2 linked regions of the Skermanella rosea genome follow. The protein of the gene in region 1 interacts with the protein of each later gene in a pairwise test. Links are inferred from orthologs where the notes say so. Each region holds a gene or a part of one and is shown in the gene's direction. Other genes may lie near its edges.

Region 1 (5,262 bases):
AGGCCGAGCAGCGCCGCCATGGCGCCCTCGCCCACCGGCACCGCCTTCTGCATGGCCTGGCCGCGCAGCTTCAGCAGGCGCGCGGTGTCGGACAGGCTGAAGGTGCCGGCGGCGGCCAGGGCCGAGTATTCGCCGAGCGAGTGGCCGGCGACGAAGGCGGCGTGCTTGTGCAGCTCGATCCCGCCTTCGCGCTCCAGCACGCGCAGGACGGCCATGCTGACCGCCATCAGCGCCGGCTGCGCGTTCTCGGTCAGGGTCAGGTCACCCTCGGGCCCCTCGAACATCAGGCGGGACAGGTTCTGTTGCAGCGCCTCGTCCACCTCCTCGAAGGTGTGACGGGCGACCGGGAAGGCATCGGCCAGTTCCCGGCCCATGCCGACCGCCTGACTGCCCTGGCCCGGAAAGACGAATGCGCGCGTCATCACTGTACCCGTATAATTGAAAGGCGCCTTCGGGAGGCGCCAAAATGGCCGATAGTCATACCGCCTGCCGGAATGAAGTCAAGGCCGGCCGAAACAGCGATGCGAACGGTTACGCCGAGAACCGTATGCTGCACTGCACTTGAAACGGCCTGCCGCGACGCTCGGAAGCGAAGATGCCGCAGCTCCGCGCTGTCAAGCTTATTCGCTTGCTCCGCTGGCGCGGGTGTGTATAGTGCGCCGCTTCCAAAGCTCCTTGCCGGCGCACGCCAAGCGTCCGGCTAGGCCCGGGCGGCTGATTCCGGCATTTCGCCGGACCGCAGCGCCGGACCGTTAACAGCCATGGGGAGACCAAATGGCGAATTACGAGTGCGTGTTCATTGCACGCCAGGACATCTCGTCCGCGCAGGTCGAGCAGCTGACCGAAACCTTCTCGAACATCATCCGCGAGAACGGTGGCGAGGTTGCCAAGACCGAGCAGTGGGGTCTGAAGACCCTTACCTACAAGATCAAGAAGAACCGCAAGGGCCACTACGTCCTGTTCAATCTTGTCGCCCCCGCCCCGGCCGTCGCCGAGATGGAGCGCAACATGAGCATCAGCGAGGACGTGCTGCGCTACATGACGGTTCGCGTCGACGAGCTGGAGCCCGGCCCGTCCGCCATGATGCAGAGCCGCAACGAGCGGAGCGAGCGTGGCGACCGCGGTGATCGTGGCGACCGCGGCGGCCGCCGTTTCGACGGTGACCGCGGCGATCGTGGTGACCGCGGCGACCGCGGCCCCCGTCCTCCCCGCCGCACTGAATTCGAAGGAGAGCAGGCATGAGTGCCGCACCGTCCGCTGGCGGCCGCTCGGGTGGCGGTCCGCGTCGTCCGTTCTTCCGCCGCCGCAAGACCTGCCCTTTCTCGGGCCCGAACGCTCCGGCGATCGACTACAAGGACATCAAGCTGCTCTCGCGCTTCATTTCCGAGCGCGGCAAGATCGTGCCGAGCCGTATCACCGCGGTGTCCACCAAGAAGCAGCGCGAGCTGGCGCGGGCCATCAAGCGCGCCCGCTTCCTGGCCTTGCTGCCGTACGTGGTGAAGTAAGCACCCGATCGACCGGGACGGCTTGCGGGGGAATGGAGCGGCGCCATGCATAATGCCCTGCTGATGGCGATCGGCGGTGGCGTGCTCAGCGCGCTGCTTTACCTTTCCGTGACGGCCGGCGGCTTGGGCACGGTGATCCTGGCCTACCTGGGGCCGCTCCCGCTGCTGATGGTGGGGCTGGGACTGGGACTGCGGTCGTTCCTGATCGCCGGCACCGTGGCCGTCCTCGTGGTGGCCGGGTTCGGCGGCCCGCTCTTCGGCTTGTCCTACGGCTTGGCGAACGGGATCGTGGTGGCGGTGATCGTCCGGCAGGCGCTGCTGGCCCGGACGGCTCCCGACGGCACGCTGGAATGGTACCCGCCGGGGCTGCTGCTGGTGGTCCTGACCGGCCTGGGCCTGTCGGGCCTGCTGCTGGCGGCCCTGCTGACGCTCGGGGATCCGGGCGGGCTGGAAGGATCGGTCCGGCAGTTCCTCAGCATCGCGTTCGGCGACGCCGCTGCCGGCACCGCCGGGGCGGAGGAGCCACTGACCGATCTGGTCGATGGGTTCGCCCAGGTGTTCCCGGGGATGGTGATCGTGTCGTGGCTTACGATGGCGATCATCAACGCCGCCCTGGCCCAAGGGGTGCTGATGCGGTTCGGCCGGAACTTGCGTCCCGCGATGCGGGTGGCGGAGGTCGAGTTGCCGAACTGGACCCCGATGCTTCTTGCGGCCGCCGGCGTGCTGGCCCTGATCGGCGGCGAGGGACAGCTGGGATACCTGGCGGTGAACGCGGCGATCGTTCTGCTGGTACCGTTCTTCTTCGCCGGGTTGGCCGTGGTTCACGCCTTTGCCGGCGGGCGGCAGGCCCGGACCCTGCTGCTGGCGGTGTTTTACTTCTTTTTGCTGGTGTCCGGCTGGCCGATCGCCATGGTCGTCGGCCTTGGTGTGATTGAGCAATGGGCCGGGCTGCGCCGGCGGTTCTCCCGGACCGGCCCGGATCAGGAGAGTTAGTCATGGATATCATTCTGTTGGAGCGGGTCGAGAAGCTCGGCCAGATGGGTCAGGTCGTCAAGGTTCGGCCCGGCTATGCGCGCAACTTCCTGCTGCCGCAGAAGAAGGCGCTGCGCGCGACGAAGGCGAACCTCGCCTTCTTCGAGACGCAGAAGGCCCAGCTCGAGGCGCAGAACCTGGAGCGCCGCAAGGAAGCCGAGGAAGTCGCCGGCAAGATGAAGGGTCTGGCCGTCGTCATCACCCGGCAGGCTGCCGAGTCGGGCATGCTGTACGGTTCGGTCAACGGCCGCGACATCGCCGAGGCGGTGACCGCCAACGGCTTCACGATCGAGCGCAACCAGGTCGCCATCAGCGACCCGATCAAGAGCCTCGGCCTGTTCGACGTCCGCATCATCCTTCACCCGGAGGTGAGCGTGAACGTCAAGGTGAACGTCGCCCGCTCGCTGGAAGAGGCCGAGATGCAGGCCCAGCGCGGCGGCATGGTCACCACGGCCGACCTGCTGGCGGACGAGGAAGAGGCCGAGGCGGCTGCAGCTGCCGCGGCCGGCGAGGAAGAGGATACCGACAACGCCTGATCGGCGTCGCCGGACCATCCGTCGCTCCCATGCGAAAGCGCGCCGGCTGTGGCAGCCGGCGCGCTTTTCGTGCTTGGGGAAAGTTCTTAACGGTCGCGGTCAGCCGTGCGTGAGTGTCTTCAGCTCGCGCGTGAACGCGGAGTTCGAACCGGCTTCGCCGGATATCTCCGAACCGGTGAAGTTCAACATGACCGATCCCAGCACGATGCCGATGATCAGGCCGGCCGCGGCACCGATATGGCCGGCCGCCGCGTTCGGGTCTTCATTCTGCTCGTGATACTGCATGAGATCCTCTCAACAACTGCCCGGTCCAACAGGCTATCCGGACAGTTGTTGCGACAAACCTAATGCCTGGCCGACCTCGCGCACCGTTGACGGCGGGACGCCGTCCCTTCCGGAAGAATGCCGCTCGTGGCTCGGAACAGTGTTTTTGATCGATTTATCGTAGGTCGGCCTCGGGCGAAGGCCGACCTTGTCTTATGGCGGTGGGGTATAAGGCGGTGTCCGAGGGATACCGGCGCCCCCTGACGGGGACGCCGGTACGCGGGGTCAGGACACTGTGGCCGACCAAGGCTCGACACCGTACGTAGCGAAGTGCCTGCCCCGAACCCTCGGCGTTCCTCGCACAGTTGCCAGGCGCCGGCCTTGAGCCGGACGCCGCAGACAAGGACGAGTTCGCCATGCCTTGCCAAGTCTACTGCATCGGCATCGATGCCTCCACCCAGTTTCTCGATACCCACGGCCTGCCGGGCCACACCCGCCGGCGCCTGCCCAACAGCCCGGAAAGCCATGGCGAGTTGGCCACTATCCTGAGCGCGCTGCGCGAGGGCGGCAACGACGTGCTGGTCGTCATGGAAGCGTCGGGCGGCTGCGAGCGCGGCCTGCATCACGCCCTGGCCGCGGCCGGCGTAGCGACGGCCATCGTCAACCCCAAGCGGGTGCGGGACTTCGCCCGCTCGAACGGCTGGCTGGCCAAAACCGACCGGGTCGACGCCCGGGCGCTCAAGGCGTTCGGCGAGGCCAACCGGCCGCGCGCCACCCCGATTCCGGAGCCGGTCCGCGCCGAGTTGATCGAGCTGCTCGACTACCGCGACCAGGTGCTGGCCGAGATCACTGCCCGGTCTCATCAGATCGAGCACTTCCACTCCGAGGCGATGCGCCAGGTTGCCGGCGCCGCGCTGGAGGCGCTCCGGGGCCAGGCGGCCGAGTTGGCCGAGCAGATCGCGATGACCGTCTACTGCGACGCCGAGCTGAGCCGGCGCGCTGCGCTGCTGCGCAGCTTCAAGGGCGTCGGGCCGCTGACCTCGGCCATGCTGGTCGCCTATCTGCCCGAACTCGGCTCGCTGAACGAGAAGCAGGTAGCCAGCCTGGCCGGGCTTGCGCCGTTCGCCTGCGACAGCGGCACGTTGCGGGGGGTGCGCCGGATTTACGGCGGCCGCGCCAAGGTGCGCCATGCGCTGTTCCACGTCGCCCGCATCGGTCTGCGCTGGAACCCGGTGCTCAAGAAGTTGTACGAGCGCCTCAAGGCGCGCGGCAAAGCGGGGAAGGTGGCGCTGGTCGCCTGCATGCGCAAGGCCCTGGTGATGCTCAACGCCCTGCTCAAGGCGGGTGAGCCTTGGGACCCGGACCACGAAGCGAAAAAGGCCGACCAGGCGGCATTGCGCAAGACGGCCACGGCTGTGGCCGAGGCTACGTCCCCGGCCGCCGCCTGAGGCTCCATCCCTTTGTTCGATCGGCGGCACCATCCCTCCGTCCCGACCTGGGGTCCACTTGGCGGCGCGTGGAACGGCGGTCAAGGATGGCCGAAGGCCACCGCGGAGCGGCGCGCAGCGTCCTTGAGGGCCGTTCCACGCGCCGTCACACTTGGCCCGAACGGGGGGCGGCTCCAACTCCCACTGTTTGACCACTGACACAGTCCAAAGCAGGACACGGCTACACGTCTGCACCACCACAGTGGAAAATTGTGCTTGATGAGGAGACAACAACCGCCAAATAACAGTTGCTACGGCGCTCCGCTCCGCCGAGCGTCATATGAAACACTGTGCGGGACTACTAGTAATATTCGTAGGAGCGCGCCTCGACGTCGCGGTCCATGTCGCGCCAGGCGGCATCCTCCGGGTCGGTGTCGAAATCCTCGACCACTTCCTCCATGTCATAGTCCGACCACCTCAGCACCGAGATCATGAACT
Region 2 (3,104 bases), 730 kb from region 1 along the record:
GATGTCCGGCTGGAGTTCGCCGACGAAGCGTTGAAGGGCATCGCCAACAAGGCCATCGCGCGGAAGACCGGCGCCCGCGGACTGCGCTCGATCATGGAAGGCATCCTGCTGGATCCCATGTTCGAGCTGCCCGGGCTCCAGGGCGTGGAGGAGATCATGATCAACAAGGAAGTTGTCGAGGGACGGTCCAAGCCTCTCTACATCTATTCCGACAGGCGCGGCGACCTGGCGCCCGGAGCGTGAGTTCCCGTGCCGCTCCTTCGAGGTGTCAAGACCTTGAAGGGGCGGCCTGTCTGGACCACGTTAGGATCAAGCCGCCACCTGTCCTTACGCCCACCAGGGGTGAGACTCCTTTCAGGCCCATATCGGGCTGACGGCCTTCACACGAGAGGCGCACCATATGTTTGAAATCCCCCGTGGAGCTTTGTACCCGGTCCTGCCGCTGAGGGACATCGTCGTCTTTCCGCACATGATCGTGCCGCTGTTCGTAGGGCGCGAGAAGTCCGTGCGGGCGCTGGAAGACGTGATGAAGGACGACAAGCAGATCCTGCTGGTCACCCAGAAGAACGCGGCCCAGGACGATCCTTCCCCGGCGGACATCTACTCCGTCGGTACCGTCGGTACGGTGCTCCAACTGCTGAAGCTTCCGGACGGCACCGTCAAGGTGCTGGTCGAGGGCGGCCAGCGGGCGTCGATCACCAAGTTTTCCGAGAACGACGATTTCTTCCAGGCACATGCCGAACTGATCGACGAAAAGGCCGGCGAGGCCCAGGAGCTCGAAGCCCTGTCCCGCGCCGTCGTCTCGCAGTTCGAGCAGTACATCAAGCTCAACAAGAAGATTCCGCCCGAGGTCCTGGTCTCGATCAACCAGATCGACGAGGCCGGCAAGCTGGCCGATACGGTCGCCTCGCATCTGGCGCTGAAGATACCCGAGAAGCAGCAGCTGCTGGAGACCGCCACGGTCGGCGAGCGGCTGGAGCGGGTCTACGCCTTCATGGAAGGCGAGATCGGCGTCCTTCAAGTCGAGAAGCGCATCCGGAACCGCGTCAAGCGGCAGATGGAGAAGACCCAGCGCGAGTACTACCTGAACGAGCAGCTGAAGGCCATCCAGAAGGAGCTGGGCGAGTCGGAGGACGGTCGCGACGAGGTCGCTGAGCTGGAAGACCGGATCAACAAGACCCGCCTGTCCAAGGACGCGCGCGAGAAGGCGCTGGCCGAGCTGAAGAAGCTGCGGTCCATGAGCCCGATGTCGGCCGAGGCGACGGTCGTCCGCAACTACCTGGACTGGATCGTCAGCATTCCCTGGAAGAAGCGCACGAAGATCAAGCGCGACATCAAGCTGGCCGAGAGCGTGCTGAACGCCGACCATTTCGGCCTGGAGAAGGTCAAGGAGCGCATCCTCGAGTACCTCGCCGTCCAGCAGCGCATGACCAAGGTCAAGGGTCCGATCCTGTGCCTGGTCGGCCCGCCCGGCGTCGGCAAGACCTCGCTCGGCAAGTCGATCGCCAAGGCCACCGGTCGCAACTTCGTCCGCATGTCGCTGGGCGGAGTCCGTGACGAGGCCGAGGTCCGCGGCCACCGCAGGACCTATATCGGCTCGATGCCCGGCAAGGTCATCCAGGGCATGAAGAAGGCGAAGTCGTCCAACCCGCTGTTCCTGCTGGACGAGGTAGACAAGCTCGGCTCCGACTGGCGCGGCGATCCGTCGTCGGCCCTGCTCGAGGTGCTCGATCCGGAGCAGAACGGCACCTTCGCCGACCATTACCTGGAGGTCGACTACGACCTGTCGGACGTGATGTTCGTCTGCACGGCCAACACGCTGCGCATGCCGCAGCCGCTGCTTGACCGCATGGAGATCATCCGCGTCGCCGGCTACACCGAGGACGAGAAGGTCGAGATCGCCAAGCGCCACCTGCTGGAGAAGCAGCTCAAGTCGCACGGCCTGAAGAAAGGTGAGTTCACCGTTTCCGACGACGCCCTGCGCGACCTGATCCGCTACTACACCCGGGAGGCCGGCGTCCGCAGCCTGGAACGCGAGATCGCCAACCTTGCCCGGAAGGCGATCAAGGAGATCCTGATGAAGGGTCTCGACAAGGTCCAGATCAACCGCCGCAACCTCGACAAGTATGCCGGCGTCCGCAAGTTCCGCTACGGCGAAGCGGAGCTGGAGGATCTGGTCGGCGTCACCACCGGCTTGGCCTGGACCGAGGTCGGCGGCGAATTGCTGTCGATCGAGGCGGTCATGCTGCCCGGCAAGGGCAAGGTGACGACCACCGGCAAGCTCGGCGACGTGATGAAGGAATCGGTCCAGGCGGCCGAGAGTTACGTCAAGTCGCGGGCCGCCGTGTTCGGCATCCGGCCCGACCTGTTCGGCAAGAAGGACATCCACGTCCACGTTCCGGAGGGGGCGACTCCGAAGGACGGTCCGTCCGCCGGCGTCGCCATGGTGACTTCGATCGTGTCGGTGCTGACCGGCATCCCTGTCCGCAAGGATGTCGCCATGACCGGCGAGATCACCCTGCGTGGCCGGGTCCTGCCGATCGGCGGGCTGAAGGAGAAGCTTCTGGCGGCCCTGCGTGGCGGCCTCAAGACCGTCCTGATTCCCAAGGACAACGAGAAGGACCTCGCGGAGATCCCCGACAACGTCAAGAAGGGGCTGCGAATCATCCCGGTGTCCATGGGTGACGAGGTGCTCCAGCATGCCTTGACCCAGCCGCTCGTGCCGATCGAGTGGAGCGAACCGTCGGAGGAGGCCCAGGTAACCCCTCCGGGTGGTGATACCGACCGCGAGGAAGTAATTCGGCATTGAGATCGGCCGCGGAAACCGCCTAAATTCCCTGCGCCGCTGCGGCCCCTCCGACCATGGGGGCCGTAGCGGACCCAGCAGACATTTTCCGCGCGAGGGTTGAGCCGGGGGGTTCAATGCTTTGTTTAGGCGGTTTTCAACGGGGGGCTCACCAGTGAACAAGAATGATCTCGTCGCGCTTGTGGCGGACGCGGCCAGCCTGTCCAAGGCGGACGCGACCAAGGCGGTCGACGCCGTTTTCGATGGCATCATCAGCACGCTCAAGAAGGGCGAGGAAGTGCGACTCGTCGGCTTCGGC

What was found. The genes of interacting proteins can lie anywhere in the genome.
Region 2: the proteins of rplI (region 1) and lon interact in binary tests that used the Escherichia coli proteins (3 or more experiments, as listed by UniProt). The link is inferred for Skermanella rosea from one-to-one orthologs.

The regions. Positions count from the first base shown.
Region 1 is NZ_CP086111.1:1,588,406-1,593,667, reverse strand. Bases 1,305-4,286 are described here. They hold rplI (50S ribosomal protein L9), read left to right. Parts: upstream 1,305-2,500; coding sequence 2,501-3,073; downstream 3,074-4,286. Other genes in these bases: JL101_RS07360 (IS110 family RNA-guided transposase), read left to right, coding at 3,754-4,286; JL101_RS07365 (hypothetical protein), read right to left, coding at 3,173-3,358; JL101_RS07375 (DUF2232 domain-containing protein), read left to right, coding at 1,551-2,498; rpsR (30S ribosomal protein S18), read left to right, coding at 1,305-1,505. Outside these bases: fabD (ACP S-malonyltransferase), read right to left, coding at 1-422; rpsF (30S ribosomal protein S6), read left to right, coding at 775-1,242; more of rpsR, read left to right, coding at 1,239-1,304; more of JL101_RS07360, read left to right, coding at 4,287-4,785; JL101_RS07355 (hypothetical protein), read right to left, coding at 5,126-5,262.
Region 2 is NZ_CP086111.1:2,317,613-2,320,716, forward strand. It holds lon (endopeptidase La), read left to right. Parts: upstream 1-400; coding sequence 401-2,809; downstream 2,810-3,104. Other genes in the region: clpX (ATP-dependent Clp protease ATP-binding subunit ClpX), read left to right, coding at 1-243; JL101_RS10570 (HU family DNA-binding protein), read left to right, coding at 2,961-3,104.